DNA from 4 places in the Staphylococcus carnosus genome. Region 3 is predicted to be linked to each of the others. Evidence: riboswitches for the same ligand, from Rfam matches in the RefSeq annotation. Region 3 holds a riboswitch; each other region holds the start of a gene.
What was found. Region 3 has a riboswitch for S-adenosylmethionine ahead of DYE31_RS01410 (methionine ABC transporter ATP-binding protein). Riboswitches for the same ligand answer to the same signal wherever they lie in the genome.
Positions count from the first base shown of each region.

Region 1: another riboswitch for S-adenosylmethionine. It lies ahead of DYE31_RS12530 (aminotransferase class I/II-fold pyridoxal phosphate-dependent enzyme); the one in region 3 lies ahead of DYE31_RS01410 (methionine ABC transporter ATP-binding protein).
Region 2: another riboswitch for S-adenosylmethionine. It lies ahead of metK (methionine adenosyltransferase); the one in region 3 lies ahead of DYE31_RS01410 (methionine ABC transporter ATP-binding protein).
Region 4: another riboswitch for S-adenosylmethionine. It lies ahead of DYE31_RS07470 (O-acetylhomoserine aminocarboxypropyltransferase/cysteine synthase family protein); the one in region 3 lies ahead of DYE31_RS01410 (methionine ABC transporter ATP-binding protein).

Region 1 covers NZ_UHCT01000001.1:2,558,946-2,564,275, reverse strand. Annotated here, with positions in the region: gene DYE31_RS12540 (hypothetical protein) at 1-248, shown strand, start outside; gene DYE31_RS12940 (hypothetical protein) at 263-436, shown strand; gene DYE31_RS12535 (hypothetical protein) at 530-1,201, shown strand; SAM riboswitch class I at 1,312-1,423, shown strand; gene DYE31_RS12530 (aminotransferase class I/II-fold pyridoxal phosphate-dependent enzyme) at 1,521-2,681, shown strand; gene DYE31_RS12525 (cyclase family protein) at 3,390-4,139, opposite strand; gene metE (5-methyltetrahydropteroyltriglutamate--homocysteine S-methyltransferase) at 4,318-5,330, opposite strand, start outside.
Region 2 covers NZ_UHCT01000001.1:1,157,099-1,162,428, forward strand. Annotated here, with positions in the region: gene DYE31_RS05590 (alpha/beta hydrolase family protein) at 1-217, shown strand, start outside; gene pckA (phosphoenolpyruvate carboxykinase (ATP)) at 267-1,859, opposite strand; SAM riboswitch class I at 2,022-2,137, shown strand; gene metK (methionine adenosyltransferase) at 2,246-3,442, shown strand; gene DYE31_RS05605 (NERD domain-containing protein) at 3,534-4,439, shown strand; partial or broken gene DYE31_RS05610 (ISL3 family transposase) at 4,539-5,330, opposite strand, start outside.
Region 3 covers NZ_UHCT01000001.1:337,902-343,231, forward strand. Annotated here, with positions in the region: gene DYE31_RS01400 (YSIRK-type signal peptide-containing protein) at 1-2,465, shown strand, start outside; SAM riboswitch class I at 3,089-3,195, shown strand; gene DYE31_RS01410 (methionine ABC transporter ATP-binding protein) at 3,314-4,330, shown strand; gene DYE31_RS01415 (methionine ABC transporter permease) at 4,332-4,991, shown strand; gene gmpC (dipeptide ABC transporter glycylmethionine-binding lipoprotein) at 5,015-5,330, shown strand, end outside.
Region 4 covers NZ_UHCT01000001.1:1,544,021-1,549,350, reverse strand. Annotated here, with positions in the region: gene DYE31_RS07480 (AI-2E family transporter) at 1-930, shown strand, start outside; gene mprF (bifunctional lysylphosphatidylglycerol flippase/synthetase MprF) at 1,104-3,629, shown strand; SAM riboswitch class I at 3,813-3,910, shown strand; gene DYE31_RS07470 (O-acetylhomoserine aminocarboxypropyltransferase/cysteine synthase family protein) at 3,973-5,253, shown strand; gene DYE31_RS07465 (homoserine O-acetyltransferase/O-succinyltransferase family protein) at 5,255-5,330, shown strand, end outside.

The sequences.
Region 1 (5,330 bases), 2.2 Mb from region 3:
GTGACAGCAAAAGCAGTTCATCAGACTCTGGAGAAAAAGTAACTCGTGCTAATGTGATAGATAAAGTAGAAGACTATGAAGGTCATAAATTAGATACAAGCACTTACACGTATAAAGAACCTGAACAAAAGAGTGATGGAAGTTGGGGCTTCTCATTTGTAGATAAGTCAGGCAAACTTGCAGGGTCTTACATCGTTCATTCAGATGGTTCAGTAGAAAAATTTGATGCTAAAGGACAACCTGAATAGGAGGACTTCAACAGATGAAAATGAAGTATTTGTTTGCTGCTTCTGCAACGTTAGCCCTCTTACTTTCAGGATGCGGGCACAGTGACAATAAATCATCAGACAGCAAAAAAGATAATAAACAAGAAGCAAAGCATAAGGATAATAAAACTTCTGAAAAACAAACCAATAAAGAAAGATTTTCAGAATAGAATAGTGAAAAAGATAATTCCGAATCAGAAAAAACATCTGATAATATCAAAAGCTTTAAACAACTCACTAACAAAGATAAGATTGCTTTAGCAATGTTTGCAGTGGGACATTCAAAGTATGCAAAAACAACCATTTCAGCAGAAGAATTATTAAACCATAGTTATGAGAAATTGGATAGTTTGAAAAAGGTACAAAAATCTATCCAAAATATTAAATTCCAAAGAACATTTGATGGACAAGTACCAGGACAGCCTTCTAATATGGATGTTTATGAGTCATATGAATCAAAAGGTAACTACCTTACGATGATGGCTATGACAGATTCACAAATCATTATCATGCCTGAGCAAGGAACAAATACGTACCAACAATTATTGGATTACGGTGCAATTTATAACCTTAAAGACTTGTATGAAAAATATAAGGATAATCCAAACTTTTCTAAAGTGGTAAATATGATTTCGGTTAGTGAAACGCCTGAAGTAGGAACAAGCAGCAAGTCTGATTCTTCTTCTGAAAGCAACGCTAAAGAAAGCACGAGTTCAAGTGGCACAGTAACACGTGCTAATGTGATTGATAAAGTGGAAGACTACGAAGGTCATAAATTAGATACAAGCACTTATACGTATAAAGAACCTGAACAAAAGAGTGATGGAAGTTGGGGCTTCTCATTCGTGGATAAGTCTGGCAACCTTGCAGGTTCGTATATCGTTAATTCCGACGGTTCAGTAGAAAAATTTGATTCTAAAGGACAACCGGAATAATATTTATAAAACTCTGCAGCTTATATGTTGTGGAGTTTTTTATGCTCCTTACTATAATTGAAAAATGTCAGAATTTTTAGTACAATGAGAGACGTTAATTATATTAATCAAACTTATCAAGAGAAGCAGAGGGAATTGGCCCTATGAAGCTTCAGCAACAGAAGGTTATTTAGACTGACCTCACTGTGCTTCATCCAACAAGTACAACTTGAAAGATAGGTGCATATACATAGTAGGCTATATGTTGCTTATACAGTGACATATAGCTTTTTTTGAAAAAAGTATGACGTATCTATCAAAATAAAAGGGGGAACTATGAATGGTGATGTCAAGAAGATTAGCTAAGATACCGGATAGTTATTTTGGAAAAACAATGGGAAGAAAAATTGAACATGGACCGCTTCCTCTCATCAACATGGCAGTAGGTATTCCAGATGGAGAAACACCTAAAGGAATTGTCGATGAATTTGCGGACGCTTTGAGACTTCCTGAAAACCAGAAATATGGCGCGTTCCATGGAAAAGAAACGTTCAAACAAGCAATTGTCGATTTTTATCAACGTCAATATGGCGTTGAATTAGATAAAGATGATGAAGTATGTATTTTATACGGCACTAAAAATGGTCTGGTAGGCTTACCGAACTGTATTGTTAATCCAGAAGATTATGTATTGCTGCCTGACCCTGGATATACAGATTATCTGGCTGGCGTTTTATTTGCGGATGCGCATCCCTATGCATTAGAGTTAGAACCTCCGAATTATCAGCCCGATTGGGATAAAGTGCCTGAGGATATCTTGAAACAAACGAAGCTCATCTATTTAACTTATCCGAATAACCCGACAGGCTCTACAGTAACACAAGAAGTGTTCGATGAAGCGATTCAAAAATTCAAAGGAACGCAAACTAAAATCGTACACGATTTTGCCTATGCTGCCTTTGGATTTGATCATAAAAACCCAAGTATTTTGCAATCAAAAGATGGAAAGGATGTAGCGATAGAAGTCTACTCGCTGTCTAAAGGATATAATATGTCAGGTTATCGTGTTGGTTTTGCATTGGGGAATAAAGATGTTATTCAAGCATTGAAGAAATATCATACACATCACCACGCTGGCATGTTCGGTGCATTACAAGATGCGGCTACTTTTGCTTTGAATAATTATGATGATTTTTTAGAACAACAAAGTGAAGTGTTCAGAAAACGTCGAGATCGCTTTACTGCTATTTTAGATGAAGGTGCTATTCCATATGAACCTATGACAGGTGGTATTTTCTTATGGTTAAAGACACCTGAAAGCTATACTGGAGAACAATTTGTGGAATTCCTATTACAAGATCAGTCAATATTAGTTGCCCCGGGTATTCCATTTGGCGATAATGGCAATCATTATGTACGTGTTTCTCTTGCGTTAGACGATGAACAATTAGATGAAGCAGCGAAGCGGTTGAAATCACTTAGCCCTATGTATAAAAAATAACTGTAAATTAATACCAAACAGAAACTACATTTTAGGCAGTTCAGCCACATATTATAATTCTAAGAAGTTACAAAAGATGCTATTATGCAGGTGTAATAAAAAACATTCAGACGTCCTGGTAAAGAAGACTGAGTGTAAAAATGTTAGGCGTATGGTCTGAGCCATATTCTACCTTAGGCTTATTGAAATAGTCGATTATGTTGGGTGCATAATCGACTATTATTTATTGTCTTTCTTTAACAATAAATAAGCAGCGACTGTTAAAGTTACTGTGTAAATCACTTTGAAAGTTACAAAAGCACAACGAAAAAAATGAGAGGTGAGACAACAAAAGTTGTTTCATCTCTCATTATTTTACTATATATAAATTTTAGGAATAATCTTCAAAAAAATAGAACACTGGATATACGGCTACAACACACACGGGGTGGTGGGAGGTGCTGCCATATATCCAGTGTCTTCTTTTTATAATTAGTAAAAGGAGTTAGGTTATTGCCGTTTATCGGGAAGTGGCAATAAATGAAATTCAGTATATATCCTTATCGGGTGAAGATATATACCAGATAATGAAAAGAATGTTCTTAATCGGGTTTAAGAACAATGGCGATTCATGCCCCAATTCCTGTGGACCCAGGGCATGTAGCCGATATGTTTATTTTAATCGTTTCACTCATAATGGCTGCAGTTTAATAGATGATCGCTTGTCCATTACTGCTTTTCTGGAGTGATTGCAAATGCACGGACAGGGAATCCAGGCGCATCTGCAGGTTTAGGGCTGATTGTATAAATCACTGCCCCTCTTTCAGGGAGTTGATCGAGATTTGTTAACAATTCGATTTGGAATGTATCTTGACCTAATACATAACGCTCTCCGATTAAGTCGCCGTGTTTTGCGACATCAACAGAAGCATCTGTATCAAAAGTTTCATGTCCTACTGATTTAACGCCGCGTTCTTCAAGTAAGAATTGTAATGCGTCTAATGCCCATCCAGGAGCGTGAGGATTGCCTTCAGCATCTTTATTCTCAAATTGTTCAACGTTCGGCCAGCGTTTTGACCAATCACTGCGGAACGCAACGAATGAATCGGGTTCGATGCGGCCGTGCTGGTCTTCCCATTCTAATAAATCTTGGCGTGTAAGGCGAAAATCAGGATTTTCCGCTACTTCTTTAGAGTAATCAAGCACGATAAGGGGCAATACAAGTTCTTTTAAATCGAGCTCATGTAAATAGCGTTTATGTTCCACAAAATGGATAGGTGCATCAATATGGGTGCCATATTGTGTCGCAACACTCCATCTTTGGACGAAAAACCCATCTTCAGGTACCGTACTGATTGTATCGATATATGCTTCTTCTAATGCGCTGAAATGTGGACTCTTTGAATCAAATGTATGCGTCAAATCGACCCATTTATTTTCTTTCAAAGCTTTCAGCTGATCCCATAAAGGATAACTCATCGTAAACACCTCGCTGCTACTGCAATTGTTGTTATTGTTAAAAATAATAAATACTTAAAAGAAAAGTGGTTTTTAAGAGATAAATCGGCGGGATAAATCTCAAGTTATTGAGTTGAGCAGCATGATTAGGGGAAGGAGAGACCTAATCATGTTACTGCCATACTCAATTTCTTTTGGCTTATGCTGTTTCTTGACCTTGTTCTTGACGTAATTTTTTAACTGCTGATACTAAGACAGATAATGCTTCTTTTACTTGATCTTCATTACGTGTTTTCAAGCCGCAATCTGGGTTTACCCAGAATAATGAACGGTCGATTTCTTTCAATCCGCGGTTAATTGCGACTGTGATTTCTTCTTCAGTCGGGATACGTGGACTGTGGATATCATATACACCTAATCCGATACCTAAATCATACGTAATATCCTCAAAGTCTTTAATTAAAGCACCATGGCTTCGAGACGTTTCGATTGAGATAACATCTGCATCTAAATCGTGGATAGTATGAATGATTTCGCCGAATTGAGAATAGCACATATGCGTATGGATTTGCGTAGCATCTGCCACTGATGATGTTGCTAATCTGAATGAACGCAATGCTTGTTTCAAGTACTCTTCATGATATTCTTTGCGAAGCGGCAAACCTTCACGTAATGCTGGTTCATCTACTTGGATAACTTTGATACCAGCATCTTCTAATGCTAATACTTCTTCATTAATCGCTAAAGCGATTTGATCTTGTACTTCTTGGCGTGGAATATCAACACGTTCAAATGACCAGTTTAAGATTGTAACTGGACCTGTCAGCATACCTTTTACTGGGTGGTCCGTTAAGCTTTGTGCATAAGCTGTTTCTTCCACTGTGATTGGTTTTGTCCATTTAACATCTCCGTAGATAACAGGCGGCTTAACAGCACGAGAACCATAAGATTGTACCCATCCGTATTTAGTAACTAAGAAGCCTTGCAATCTTTCACCAAAGAATTCAACCATGTCGTTACGCTCGAATTCACCATGTACAAAGACATCTAAGCTGATATCTTCTTGGATTTGAATCCAGCGTGCAATTTCATCACGTAAGAATTGGTTGTACTCTTCATCGCTGATACGATGATTTTTCCAATCTGCACGTTTCTTACGTACTTCTTTAGTTTGTGGGAATGAACCGATTGTTGTTGTTGGCAGCTCAGGTA
Region 2 (5,330 bases), 820 kb from region 3:
TCCTCCTATACTGATTGTCCATGGCGGTAAAGATCATCAAGTAGGGATACACCAAGGTTATCATTTAGAAGAGTATTTAGAGAAAATAGGTCATAATTACCAAACATTTTATCAAATGGAAGAAGGTCATGTTCCGAGACCTAAAGCACTAAGCGAAGTACTTAAAGTGATTCATCAATGGATGGAAAATGTTGAACAGGAAAATAATAAGGTATGAGAAAACCCGGAATGGATATGAATCCTTTCCGGGTTTGAAAATGCATTTATTAAGCTTTAAATCCACCTTGTTCAGCAATATCTTTACTGTCATCGCCGAATTTTTTGAAGTTTTCTACGAAACGTGAAATTAAATCTTGTGCTTGTTCACGGTAAGCATCTTGATTACTCCAAGCATTAATAGGTTGTAAGATGGATTTTGGAACGTCTTTAATATCTTTAGGTACACTTAATCCGAATACTTCATCTTTTTCGAATTCAGCATTTTTTAATTCGCCTTTAATCGCTGCATCTACCATACGACGTGTATATTTTAAGCTGATACGACGACCAACGCCGTATTTACCACCAGTCCAACCAGTGTTAACTAAATATACTTCAACTTCATGCTTATCGATTAATTGACCAAGCAATTCAGCATATCTCTTCGGATTTAATGGCAAGAATGGTGCACCGAAACATGTTGAGAATGAAGGTACTGGTTCTGTAATACCACGTTCTGTACCAGCTAATTTTGAAGTGAATCCACTTAAGAAATGATATAATGCTTGTTCTTTAGTTAATTTAGAGATTGGAGGCAATACTCCGAATGCATCTGCAGTTAAGAATAAAATTGTATTAGGATGCGCAGCTTTTGAAGGTTTTGCAATGTTATCGATATAATCGATCGGATATGCTGCACGTGTATTTTCTGTGTATTTATTATCATCGAAGTCAACATTTCCATCTTCTTCAACAACTACGTTTTCTAAAATTGTACCGTAACGAATAGCATCATAAATTTGAGGTTCTTTTTCTTTTGAAAGATTGATTGCTTTAGCATAGCAGCCGCCTTCAATATTGAAGATACCATTTTTGTTCCAACCATGTTCATCGTCACCGATTAATTTACGATCTGGTGCTGCAGATAAAGTTGTTTTACCTGTACCTGATAAACCGAAGAATAAAGCAACATCGCCTTTTTCGCCTACGTTAGCAGAGCAATGCATACTCATAATATCTTGTTGAGGTAATAAGTAGTTCATAACTGAGAAAATACCTTTTTTCATTTCACCTGCATATTCAGTTCCCCCAATAAGAATGATACGGTGTTTGAAAGAGATAATTACAAATGTTTCAGAAGCTGTACCATCTTCTTCAGGGTTAGCTTTGAAGTGCGGTGCTGAAACAATTGTGAAGTTTGGTTTTATTTTTTCTGCTTCATCCTTTGAACTAGGGCGGATAAACATATTATGTGCAAACAAGTTATGCCAAGCCATTTCGTTTACAACTGTCAAACGAAGTTGTGTATCTTGGTCACTTCCTGCATAACCGTTAAAGACGTATAACTCGTCTTTTTGATCTAAGTAATCTAAAACTTTATCAGAAAGTCTCAAGAATTTTTCTTCTTCAATTGGTTGGTTGACTGAACCCCAGTCAATTGCATCTCTATAGGAAGGTTCGTTTACAATAAACTTATCTTTAGGAGAGCGTCCAGTGTATTGACCAGTCAATTGGTTTATTGCTCCTAATTCTGTCAGTTCGCCTTCATTATTGTCTAAAATCTTGTTGTAAAGTTGCGTTTTAGTGAGTTGAAATAGTGATGATGGTTTCTCAATCAAATGATTCAACTTTTGTAAATTTGTTTGTGCATCTACTGCCATTTTAAAAAACCCCTCCAGCGCGTAAGTAATATAATAAATTGTAAGCCTTTACATTTTCATAGTATAACATAATATGGTCATTATTCCACAACGGATTTGTGAAATTCAATTCGTCTAATTGACAATTTAAATCTGTTTGGGTAGTATTATTTGTAACGGATTCTCTTATCCTGAGTGGCGGAGGGACATGGACCCAACGAAGCCCAGCAACCTCTCCTAAGCGGAGAAAGGTGCCAAACCGTTTGCAAATGTCATAGAAGACGTTTGAACGATAAGAGCGAAAGGACGTCAAAGGGCTTTCTCTCTATGTTTATAGTGGAAAGCCCTTTTTAATTTGAGCTCGTAGATAGAGAATTTTCGTAATTAAAAATCAGAAGGAGTCAGTTATGTCGAATAATAGAAGATTATTTACGTCAGAATCTGTTACAGAAGGGCATCCTGATAAAATAGCAGACCAAATTTCAGATGCTATTTTGGATGAATTATTGAAAAAGGATCCGGATGCCAGAGTTGCATGCGAAACAGTAGTCACTACGGGAATGGCTATGATTGTCGGGGAGATTTCTACAGCAACTTATGTTGATTTTCCAAAAGTAGTAAGAGATACAGTTGAGGAAATCGGCTATACGAGAGCTAAATATGGTTATGACAGCCAAACAATGGCAGTTATGTCAGCAATTGATGAACAATCACCTGATATCGCACAAGCGGTTGATCGTGCATTAGAATATAGAAATGAAATCAGTGAGGAAGAAATCGAAGCTACTGGTGCAGGAGACCAAGGTTTAATGTTCGGTTTTGCGACGAATGAAACTGATACGTATATGCCGACGCCGATTTACTTTTCACACCAATTAGCGAAACGTCTTTCAGATGTACGCAAAGATGGTACTTTAAAATACTTGCGCCCAGACGGTAAAGTACAAGTCACAGTAGAATATGATGAAAATGATAAACCAGTTCGAATTGATACAATTGTAATTTCAACACAACATGCTGAAGATGTAACACTTGATCAAATTCAAGAAGACATCCGTAAACATGTGATTGATCCGATTGTACCTGCATCATTATTAGATGATGAAACTAAATTCTTTATCAATCCTACAGGCCGTTTTGTAATTGGCGGACCACAAGGTGATGCTGGTTTAACAGGCCGTAAAATCATTGTAGATACTTATGGTGGTTTTGCACGCCATGGCGGAGGATGCTTCAGTGGTAAAGATCCAACAAAAGTTGACCGTTCAGCAGCTTATGCAGCACGTTATGTAGCTAAAAATATCGTTGCAGCAGGTTTAGCTGATAAATGTGAAGTGCAACTTGCTTATGCTATCGGTGTAGCAGAGCCTGTTTCAATTTCAATTGATACTTTCGGCACAGGCAAAGTTCCTGAAAGTAAATTAGTTGAAGCTGTGCGTGATAATTTTGATTTACGTCCAGCTGGTATTATTAAAATGTTAGATTTAAAACGTCCTATTTATAAACAAACAGCTGCATATGGTCACTTCGGCCGTACAGATGTTGCATTACCTTGGGAACGCGTGGACAAAGTAGATGTATTGAAAGAAGCGGTCCAAGCATAATTTCTGCAATTTTCAAATGAAATTCAGGATTATTATCGATAGAATCGAAACTTTCCTTTATAATGATATTTAAGACAAGTAAAGGAGCGGAATGTGTATGGGACCATTGGAAATTGGTTTAGTTGCAGCGATAGTTATAGCTGTTATTTTCTTAATATTATTCTTAACTGCATTAAGCAGCAAAAAGAAAGCACAACAACAAGCAGAAGAACAATATGAAGCGAAAGAAAAAAGCTTGAAAGATAATTACGAAGATGAGCTTGAAAAAGAGCGTGTCGAACATAAGAAAACGGTAACGAAGCAACGAGCTGATTTTGATGCTACTGTAGATTCGAAAGACCGTGAAATCGACGCACTGAAACTTTTTTCAAAAAATCACAGTGAATACATCACTGATATGCGTTTGATAGGTATCAGAGAACGATTAGTAAAAGAAAAACGCATTCGTCCAGAAGATATGCATATTATGGCTAATATCTTCTTGCCTAAAAATGATATGAACGATATTGAACGAATCAGTCATTTAGTCTTAACACGCACAGGTTTATACATTATTGATTCTCAACTGTTAAAAGGACATGTATACAATGGCATCAGTAATAAACAATTTGCTGAATTACCGACAATTGAACATGTCTTTGATGTACTGGATTTAGATCCACGTACACCGCAAACATTAGTTTTAGATGAAAATGATGATAAACAATCTGCATCGTTTGTGAACTATTCAAATCAACTTCATTATGTTGAACAGTTAGCAGATGCATTACGTCGTAAATTAGATTTGAAATATACACCAATGGCTTTGCTATATTTCAATCCTAAAAATGAAGGCGCTGTGACTATTTCTAACTACGTTCAAAACACAAATACTAAAGTATTGGTAGGGCCAGAACAATTAGATGAATACTTTAATAAGTTTGTATTCCATGGACGTATTCAATATAATGTTGAAGATTTAGCTCGTGTTATGGAAGAAATAGAATCATTCAATTAATGAGTAAAAGCACTATTTACGTATATTACGTGGATAGTGCTTTTTGTTTTAAAGTTTGGGCTCTCTGTCAAATAGGACTGGTGGCTCAAATTAAAGAGGTTAGGCAGCTTTTAGCTGCTTAATCTCTTTTTTAGGATTTGAGGAAAAAAGTCTCGTACATAAAATAATACGATTGCGCAAATTAGTGAAGTTTCTATAACCGAAAGAAACCTTTTTTATCAGTTTGATTTTATTATTAATACCTTCGAGCGGACCGTTGGTCAGATTCGAATATTCCAAAGTATTCAATATCATGTCGTGATGATTTTTAAGTGTTCTGACGGCAATTTTAAGTTTGGGGGCGATGGTCCCCATGTTGATTGCCTGTATGGTTGATGTATATAATTGTTCATCATTTTCTTTTAATGCATAACGCAGCTGGTGGACGTAGTAATGAGTATTTAACAGTTTATCATCAAAATCCAATAAGAAATCTACGATTCCTTTGGTTGTTTTCCATTGTTTGAACAAAGGAACTTTATTATATTCGAACATCTCCAATTGTTCATAAGGTTTCAAAAGCAGTTTCCAATAACGTTTATATTTATTGTAAAGCGGTCTGTCGTTATTTCGGAAAGTATTCATAACACTGACACGAGTCATATTCAAAGCGCGATTCAATGATTGTACAATATGAAATCGGTCTATAATAATTCTGGCATTAGGGAATACTTCATTAATCAAAGACATATAGGGTTCGTACATATCGATAGATACAGTCTTTACACGTTGTCTTTCAGCAAGTGAATAACGATAAAAGTGCGTTTTCAGAGCTGCCAATCTGCGATCGGGAACAATATCTACGATACGGTGAGTCACGGCATCAGCATAAATAAAACTCATATTATGGCT
Region 3 (5,330 bases):
AAGGTGCAACAGGCCAAAATGGCAGAGATGGTCAATCGATTACTGTTCAAAGCACAGCTCCAGATGCAGATGGCAATACAGTGGTAACTTTCTCTGATGGATCTAAAGTTGTTCTTCCGAAAGGAAAAGATGGCGTAGACGGTAAATCTGTAACAGTTCAAAATACTGAAACAACACCTGAGGGTAACACGAAAGTGACCTTCTCAGATGGTCATGAAATCACAATCGCGAAAGGCGATAAAGGAGACAAAGGTGATTCGGTTACTGTCGCAAAAGTAGAACCGCAGCCGAATGGCGATACTAAAGTGACTTTCTCTGACGGAAAAGAAGTGACAATTCCAAAAGGAGAAAAAGGAGACAAGGGTGATACTGGCGCTCAAGGTGCGGCAGGCCAAAATGGTGCTGATGCTAAACCGTTAACAGTTACAGCATCTACGCAAACACCAGAAGGTAATACTGAAATCACATTTAGTGACGGCACAAAAGTAACTGTTCCGAAAGCCAAAGACGGTAAATCAATTACTGTTCAAAGTACAGCGCCAGATGCAGACGGCAACACAGTAGTAACGTTCTCAGATGGCAGCGCAATTACTATTCCTAAAGGCGCTAAAGGCGATGCAGGTAAAGATGGTATTGATGGTAAAGATGCTAAACCGTTAACAGTTACAAGCACTGAAAAAGATGCAGATGGCAATACAGTTATCCACTTCAGCGATGGCGGTACAGCTGTTATTTCTAAAGGAGATAAAGGAGCAGGTGGTCAATCGATTACTGTTCAAAATGTAGGACCGGATGCAGATGGCAATACAGAAGTCACATTCTCAGATGGCTCTAAAGTCACAATTCCAAAAGCTAAAGATGGTATCGATGGTAAATCTATCACTATTACAGGCAACGAAACATTACCTAGTGGAGATATTAAGGTCACATTCAGTGATGGACACGAAATTATTGTTCCTAAAGGAACAAAAGGTGATGCTGGAGACTCTGTAACAATTGTTAAAACAACTAAAGATCCAAATGGCAATACAGTGGTTTCATTCAGCGATGGAAGCAGCGTTACAATTCCTAAAGGAGACAAAGGTGATAAAGGTGATGATGGTACTTCTGTAACTATTACAGGAACTGAAGTACAACTTGACGGCTCTACAAAAGTCACATTCTCAGATGGTCGTGAAATTAATATTCCTAAAGGTAAAGATGGCAAATCTGTGACAATCACTAAAGCTGAACCAGATGCAGATGGCAATACAGTTATTGACTTCAGTGATGGTTCTAAAGTGACTGTACCAAAAGGTAAAGATGGCAAATCAATCACGGTACCAAAAGGCCAAGATGGCAGATCTGTTTCAGTGAAAGGTTCTCATCTAGATAAAGACGGCAACACTGTTGTTGAATTTACTGACGGTAATGTTATCACTGTCTTAAAAGGACGAGATGGCAAAGATGGTGTTGATGGCAAATCGATTACAGTAACAGGACAAAAAGTAGATCCGAATGGTAATACTATTGTTGTATTCAGTGATGGCCGCGAAATTACAATTCCAAAAGGAAAAGATGGTATATCTGTAACTGTGAAAAATTCACATCCAGATAAAGATGGTAACACAATCGTTGAATTCAGTGACGGTAATACAATTACAGTCTTGAAAGGCCAAGATGGACGTGATGGTCTAAACGGTAGAGATGGAAGAGATGCTCAACCATATACACCTGTTATTATTGTTAATAACTATATTGACGCTTATAATACGCACGTTGTTTGTTTGAGTGATGGACGTAAAATTGAAATTCCATGTTGTCCGAATGGTCAGCCTGTTATTATTGTAGGTTATTACTACGACACTGTTGGAAATATTGTTTTACAATGTGGCGATAATTCACGTGTAATTGTTCCATGTCAAAAATCAATACAACCATCAGTATCTATTCCGATGATTCCATTGGTACCAGCACAACCAAGTGTACCAGTGCAACCAAGTGTACCAGCACAACCAAGTGTGCCAGCACAACCGAGTGTACCAGTACAACCGAGTGTACCAGTGCAACCAAGTGTTCCTGTAGATCCGAATGGTCAGATTGAAACACCAAACATACCTGGTCCGCAAACACCGAAAGAACCTACTCAACCAGGAGGCTATACACCATTTGTCCCTAATAATTCAGGTGATCAATTTGTGCCAGAACAGCCGAATACTGATACAAAAGTGCCTTCAGTAGAAAAAGATAATAACGAAGGTAATCATGTAACAGATGAGAATAGAGGTTACACAACTAGAAAAACAAATACAGATATTAAAGTTGAAAAGGCTAATAAAACAAAATCAGCTCAACCTCAACAAAAAGTGAAAGCATTGCCGAATACAGGTAGCGATAATACAGCACCGATGTTGTATGGTACTATCTTTGCAGGTTTAGGAACAGCAATGGTATTTGGTATGAAACGTCGTAAAAATAAAAATTAAATATATGTTTTAATTTTGAGAATCAGGCTTTAATGCCTGGTTCTTTTTTTATGATGAATACTGTTAATTCAAATTATAGTGTATATATTGTTGTTGCGATTTCTTGACGTAACTGACGTTATATTCGGTTTATATATTGTTTGATCAATTGATACTATCTAAATATATAAACGAAACCATGCATTTATTAAAGCCATGAAAGTGAGTTATATCATATGATAAAGTGAACATAGAATATACAAAGGAGCGAAGATGAATGAAAGTATCCGGAGAGGTCAGATTTACGATTACATTGATATTAGTATTTGGAATAGGCTTTATAATACAAAATTTCTTTACTACGAATAATTGGGTAACTTTTCTAATTAAGCTTGTTATCAACGTAATAGTAGCTTTAGTTTTAACAGTATTAATCAATTTTATTTTTGAAAAGATAGAGAAAAACAAAACTGGTAAATGAACTGTTTTTAAGCATTTTTATCATTGATTTGAATACTTGCAAACGCTTACTGCTGTAGTGTTTAGAATAAAGTTGAAATTAACAATTTTCTAAAAATTAATGTTGACTTTTTCACTCAGTAATGTAATATATGGAATATAAATAAATGAATTGAATACATAAACTCTTATCCAGAGAGGTGGAGGGACAGGCCCTACGAAACCTCGGCAGCAGGATCAGTTATAAATGATTACTGTGCCAATTCCTACAGCGGAGCTGTAAAGATGAGACGAGCCGATATATTATTCCGAGGACTTGTTTCATTGTCCCCGGAATTTTTATTTTTCAAAATAAAAATCTAAATAGAGGCAAAATTCATTTATTTCAAATTATCAGAGGGGGCTATTCAATGATTGAGTTCAAGGATGTCACTAAAACATTCCATAAGCGCTCAACAGAAATTCAAGCTTTGAAAGATGTCAGTTTTACTGTAGAACGTCAAGAAATCTATGGTGTCATCGGCTATAGTGGTGCCGGTAAAAGTACATTAATCAGAATGGTAAATAAGCTTGAAGATGTAACGTCTGGAGAAGTTATTGTCGATGGACATCGTATAGATCAATATAGCAAGAAATCATTACGCAAAGTCAAAAAGAATATTGGCATGATATTCCAACACTTCAATTTATTAAACTCAAAAACAGTATTCAGTAATGTGGCAATGCCATTAATTCTTGAAGGCAAAGACAAAAAATACATAAAAGAGAAAGTAGAGGAAATGCTTGATTTCGTTGGTCTTGGAGATAAAGGAACACAATATCCGAATGAACTTTCAGGTGGTCAAAAACAAAGAGTGGCGATTGCACGAGCACTTGTAACAGATCCTAAAATTTTGTTGTGTGATGAAGCAACGAGTGCATTAGACCCAGCAACAACTGATTCTATCTTGCAGCTTTTAAAACGCGTTAATGAAACATTTGAAGTTACAATTTTATTAATTACACATGAAATGAGTGTTATTCAAAAAATTTGTGACAAGGTTGCTGTAATGGAACAGGGTCGAGTTATCGAAAAAGGCACTGTGCTAGACGTGTTCAGCCATCCGAAAACTAAAACGGCTAAGAACTTTGTTTCTACTGTCATCAGTACTGATATCAGTGACAAGATGATACATCAGTTACCGACAGATGAAAATTATCAAGATGTGAAAGTTTATATGGAAGGTTCTCAATTAGGTTTATCAGTTATCCAGACATTGATTAAAACATTCAATTTAGATGTTAATGTGATTTATGCTTCTATGTCTGATATTCAAGATACTTCAGTGGGATATCTGACATTACGTATTAAAGGTTCTGATGAAGAGAAACAGCATGCATATGATTACTTGAAACAACATCACATCGAATATGAGGAGGTTGGATAATATGCTAGGTTCATCATTAGATTCATCTCAATTATGGGAAGCACTTTATCAAACGTTATTGATGGTTTCGATTTCATTAGTAATCGGTGCATTAATCGGAATTCCATTAGGCATTCTGCTTGTTGTTACAAAGAAAAATGGAATTTGGGAAAATGTTGCAGTTTACCATATCTTGAACCCGATTATTAATATCTTCCGTTCTATTCCATTCATTATTTTGTTAATTGCGATTGTGCCATTCACAAAATTGATTGTAGGAACATCAATCGGGACAGCAGCAGCTATCGTACCATTAACAGTATATGTTGCACCTTATATTGCACGTTTGGTTGAAAACTCTTTGTTAGAAGTAGATTCAGGTGTAATTGAGGCGGCACATGCAATGGGCGCTTCACCTTTCCAAATTATTCGTTACTTTTTAATGCCAGAAGCTTTGGGCTCTTTAATCTTAGCGATTACAACTGCGATTATTGGTTTAATCGGTTCAACAGCAATGGCAGGTGCAGTAGGTGGCGGTGGTATTGGTGACTTGGCATTAGCATATGGTTATCAACGTTTTGATACTATCGTCATTGTGATTACAGTAGTTATCTTAGTGATTATGGTTCAGCTGATTCAATCTCTCGGGAATGTCTTAGCTAAGAAAATTCGCAGAAATTAATCAAACAAAGGGGTATTTAGGATATGAAAAAATTATTAGTATTATTAATGGCATTAGTCGTTGTACTTGCTGCATGTGGCGGCAATAAAAAAGATGACAAGACAGTGACAGTAGGGGTAGCATCAGATGATACGAAAGTATGGGATAAAGTAAAAGAACTTGCGAAAAAAGATGGAATCAACGTTGAAATCAAGAAGTTCTCTGATTACAACGTACCGAACAAGGCGCTAAATGATGGGGATATCGACATGAACGCATTCCAACACTTCGCATTCTTACATGAATATGAAAAAGCAAACAAAGGTACACATATCACACCAATCCGCACAACAGTTTTTG
Region 4 (5,330 bases), 1.2 Mb from region 3:
GTAGCAGTCATTGCATTGATTGTGAATTTATTAATCCCGGTTATCGGCGGCCAAATTAAAACTTTCAGTCATCACGTGCCTCGTTATGTTAATAAATTCAATGATATTGTTGATCGCGTGACGAGCATGTCGAGAGGTACAGGATTCTCAAGTTTTTATAGTCAGATTCAAGACCAATTAGATAAATTTGCGAAAAAAGTACCAGGTATGGTTTCAGATTATTTTGATGGCTTCGGAACAAAAGTGATGTCGTTTGCGGAAGCGGTTGTGAATGTCGGTGTTGTATTAGTTACTACACCATTTGTATTATTCTTCTTTTTAAAAGATGGTCATCACTTTAAAGAAACGGCAATTAAAGTTGTACCGCCGAAATTCCGTCAAGACTTTCATGAAGTCATTGAAAGTATGAGCTTGCAAGTCGGTTCTTACATTCAAGGTCAAATGTTTGTTTCACTGTGTATCGGTGTTCTGCTTTTCATCGGTTATTCCATTATCGGATTAGATTACAGTTTAGTACTTGCATGTATCGCAGCGGTAACAAGTGTAGTGCCTTATTTAGGACCTACTATTGCGATTTCACCAGCGATTGTCATGGCATTGATTACATCACCGATTATGCTATTGAAATTACTGATTGTGTGGACACTGGTGCAATTCTTTGAAGGTCACTTTATTTCACCTAATGTCATGGGTAAAACATTAAAAGTACACCCGCTAACAATTATTTTCGTACTTTTATGTGCTGGAAATTTATTAGGTATTGTCGGCGTTATCTTAGCAATTCCAGGTTATGCAGTCTTAAAAGTGTTAGTGATGCACCTCTTTGATATCTTCAAACGTCGTTATAACCGTTATTATGGCCAAGATTCAGAGCCTTATGAAGTATCAAGCGAAGAATGGAAAGATAACCCTAACAACGAAGTACGTTAATACAGGCACTCAAACAGGCAATGACACTTTTGTTAGGTGTGATTGCCTGTTTTTAAATTTTTAAAGTTTTAGGAATGTGGTATATTGCTATTAAGTAGTTTAGAATTATTTGTTAACAATTAAATCAAATAATTAACTTTTAATAAAAAAACAAACAAGAATTGAGTGAAAAAATGTCAAAAGAATTAAAAAGTCGTCTCCTGACAATCGCAAAAGTTGTTTTTGCGACCGTGTTATTCATTATTGTGGCCTCGATTTTATACAGAGAGATTTCTAATGTGGATTTCAAAAAGGCCTTTATTCTTTTTGAAAAATTAAATAGAGCAGAATTGACAGGTGTATTTGCATTAGGCGGTGCTTCTATCTTATTGCTCAGCTTTTATGACTTGATTATGGTACGTACCTTGAAATTGAAAATTTCAATAGGGAAGATATTCAGAATCAGTTACATTATTAATGCGCTGAACTCTATTGTCGGTTTCGGCGGTTTCATCGGTGCAGGTATGCGTTTTGCAATGTATAAAAATTACACCAAAGATACTAAAACACTGATGCACTATATTTCATTAGTTTTATTATCTATGCTGACAGGATTAAGTTTTTTATCCATCCTAGTAGTGACCCATATCTTTAATGCCTCGCATCTTTTAGATAAATATCAAGTCGTACATATTATGATGTATATCGTGGCATTATTCTTACCGGTTTTTATTATTTTTACGGTGAAAAAACCAGTACAAAAAAACCATCGTTTAACGGGTGTTTATTTAACGTTAGTATCAGCAGTTGAATGGATTGCAGCAAGTACTGTATTGTACTTCTCTTTACGTGTTGTACATTTAGATGTGCCTTATACATCTGTAATCGGTATCTTTATCATCGCTGCGATTGCAGGTCTGATCAGTTTTATTCCAGGTGGATTCGGTGCATTTGATGTTGTTATTTTAGTAGGTCTGAAACATTTAGGCTTACCTGAAGAAAAAGTACTTTTAGGACTTTTAATGTATCGTTTTGCCTATTACTTTATCCCGCTGTTAATTTCAATGATATTATCCATCTTTGAATTCGGGACATCTGCAAGACGTTATATTGAACAATCTCGTTATTACACGCCGGCTAAAGAAGTCACATCGTTTTTATTCTCTTATCAAAAAACAGTATTCTCTAAAATACCGTCATTATCTTTAGGTATCTTAGTCGCGTTGACGAGTTTGATGTTCTTATTGAATAACGTGTCGATTATATACGATGGTTTATATGATCCTAACCATATGTTTTACTACATTATCGTAACGATTCATACGAGCGCTTGTTTAATACTGATGCTGAATGTACGCGGTATTTTCCAACAAAGCCGACGTGCCATTTTATTTGCGCTTGTTGCGATTATTTTAATTTTCGGTATTACGCTTTATCTGAATACATCAATATTGCTGATGTTTTGGCTTGTTGTTTTATTCGCATTACTGGTTTACTCATTCAATAAAACAACAATTTTGAAACGCCCATTGCGCATGCGTCACATTGTGGCGATGTTTGTTGTCAGTGCGTTGATGCTGATTTTAAACCACTATGTTATTAAATTTGTATTGAATGCCTTAGATGCATATAAAATTGAGTTAGATACCTCTTTATTACGTTATTATTTATGGATGACTGCTATTGTGATTTTTATCATCGTCGCATTCATTGTATGGTTATTTGAACAAGCTTACTCTAAAGCACGACCAAAACCAGATTTTGAACGCTGTTCAGAAATTATCGAGCAATTCGGCGGCAACTATTTAAGCCACTTGATACACAGCGGAGATAAAGATGTCTTTATGGATGAGTCAAAAGAAGCGTTTGTAATGTATCGTTATAAATCCAATACACTGGTTGTATTAGGAGATCCTATCGGTAATCCAGCACGCTTCAATCATTTATTAGAATCGCTTTACGATTATGCGCTTACTATGGGTTATGAAATTATTTTCTATCAAGCAAGCGATCGTTACATGCCTTTATATCATGATTTCGGCAATCAGTTCTTTAAATTAGGTGAAGAAGCGGTTATTGATTTGACTACTTTTACGACTTCAGGTAAAAAACGCAGAGGCTTCAGAGCCACTTTAAATAAAATTGCAGATCAAGAAATCGAATTTGAAATTATTGATCCGCCGTTTTCAAAAGAGTTGTTTGCGCAGCTTAAACATGTCAGTGATGCATGGTTGGATGGCAAAAATGAAATGCATTTTTCTGTCGGTCAATTTACAGAAAGTTATATCTCAAAAGCACCTGTCGGTATTTTGAAAGAAAAAGACGGTAAAATTATCGCTTTTTGCAGTTTAATGCCGACGCATTATAATGATTCTATTTCAGTGGATTTAATCCGCTGGCTGCCGGATGTTGATTTACCGTTAATGGATGGTTTGTATTTGCACATGCTGTTATGGGGGCAAGAACATGATTATAAAGCTTTCAACATGGGTATGGCGACACTTTCTAATGTGGGACAAACTGAATTTTCATATTTGAATGAACGTATCGCAGGCCGTATTTTTGAACACTTTAATAATTTATACCGCTTCCGCGGCTTAAGACAGTATAAAGAAAAATTTAAACCACATTGGGAACCGAGATACTTAGTGTATTCAAGACATAGTTCACTTGGACAGAATATGATTAAAGTACTTCGTGTTATCCGCTCTAAAAATTAGTAATATTATCAACCTGATTGTCTGGATTAAGGCAATCAGGTTTTTTGTGATTAAAACACTTTGTTTAACAACTTTTTAAAGTAGCGTAAGGGAATGTAAAAAATTATCTGATTTTCAGAAAAACGAGAATAGTCTGTTGACAATGGGTGAGATTAGTTTTATACTCTGAATTAAATTAAATAAAACTTATCCAGAATGGTGGAGGGACTGGCCCGACGATACCAGGCAACCTATTTAAGTTAGGTGCTAATTCCAGCAGGTGAAGACCTGAAAGATAAGAGATCTTTAAGTCTATCTTTTCAGGTAGGCTATTTTTTTATGTTAAATAAGGAGGAAATGGAACATGACAAACGATTTTAAATTTGAGACATTACAATTACACGCAGGGCAAGAGGTGGATTCGGCTTCGCATTCAAGAGCAGTACCAATTTACCAAACGACATCATTCACATTTGACGACACACAACACGCAGCAGATTTATTTGGTTTGAATGCACTCGGTAATATCTACTCTCGTTTAACTAACCCGACTGTAGCAGTATTTGAAACACGTGTAGCTGAATTAGAAGGCGGTTCTGCAGGGGTAGCAGTATCTTCAGGTATGGCAGCGATTACGTATGCGGTACAAACCGTTGCTGAAGCAGGAGACCATATTGTAGCGAGCTCTACATTATATGGCGGTACGTATACTTTATTCAACCATACATTGCCGAAATACGGTATCGATGTTTCTATTGTCGACAGCAAGAATTTGGACGAAGTAAAAAATGCGATTAAAGACAATACAAAAGCGATTTATATTGAAACAATCGGCAACCCTGAAGGTAATGTAGAAGATGTAGAAGCGTTGGCAGAAATTGCGCGTGAAGCAGGTATCCCGTTAATCGTAGATAATACATTTGCTTCTCCGTACTTATTCAGACCGATTGAACATGGTGCGAATATTGTAGTGCACTCTGCAACTAAGTTTATTGGCGGTCATGGTACTTCTATGGGCGGTGTGGTTGTAGATGGAGGCAACTTCGATTGGAAACAAAATGATAAATTCCCTGGATTGACAGAACCAGATCCTTCTTATCATGATTTAGTATTTGCAGATGCATTTGGTGAAGCGGCATTAGCATTTAAAATCAGAACAACATTATTACGTGATACAGGGGCTTGTTTATCTCCATTGAATGCTTTCTTATTACTTCAAGGTTTAGAAACATTGTCTTTAAGAATGGAACGTCATGTTGAAAATGCTGAAAAAGTAGCTGAGTTCTTGAATAATCATGAAAAAGTAGAGTGGGTGAAATATGCAGGTTTGCCTACAAGCGAGTATTATGATTTAAAAGAAAAATACTTACCTAAAGGTGCATGTTCTATTTTCACTTTCGGTGTCAAAGGCGGTTATGATGCAGGTATCAAATTTATCGAGTCCTTAGAATTGTTCTCATTGCTTGCGAATGTGGGGGATGCTAAATCATTAGTGATTCATCCGGCTTCTACAACGCATGCTCAATTAACGCCTGAAGAACAATTGTCTGCAGGTATTACACCTGAAACAATTCGTATTTCTGTAGGACTTGAACATATTGATGATATCCTTAATGACTTAGAAAAAGGATTAGACGCGATTTAATATGCTGTTTACCAATGGAATTCCTATTCTGCCTGCATTGAAAGCAGAGCACATTGCTTTTTCAGATAAACGGATGA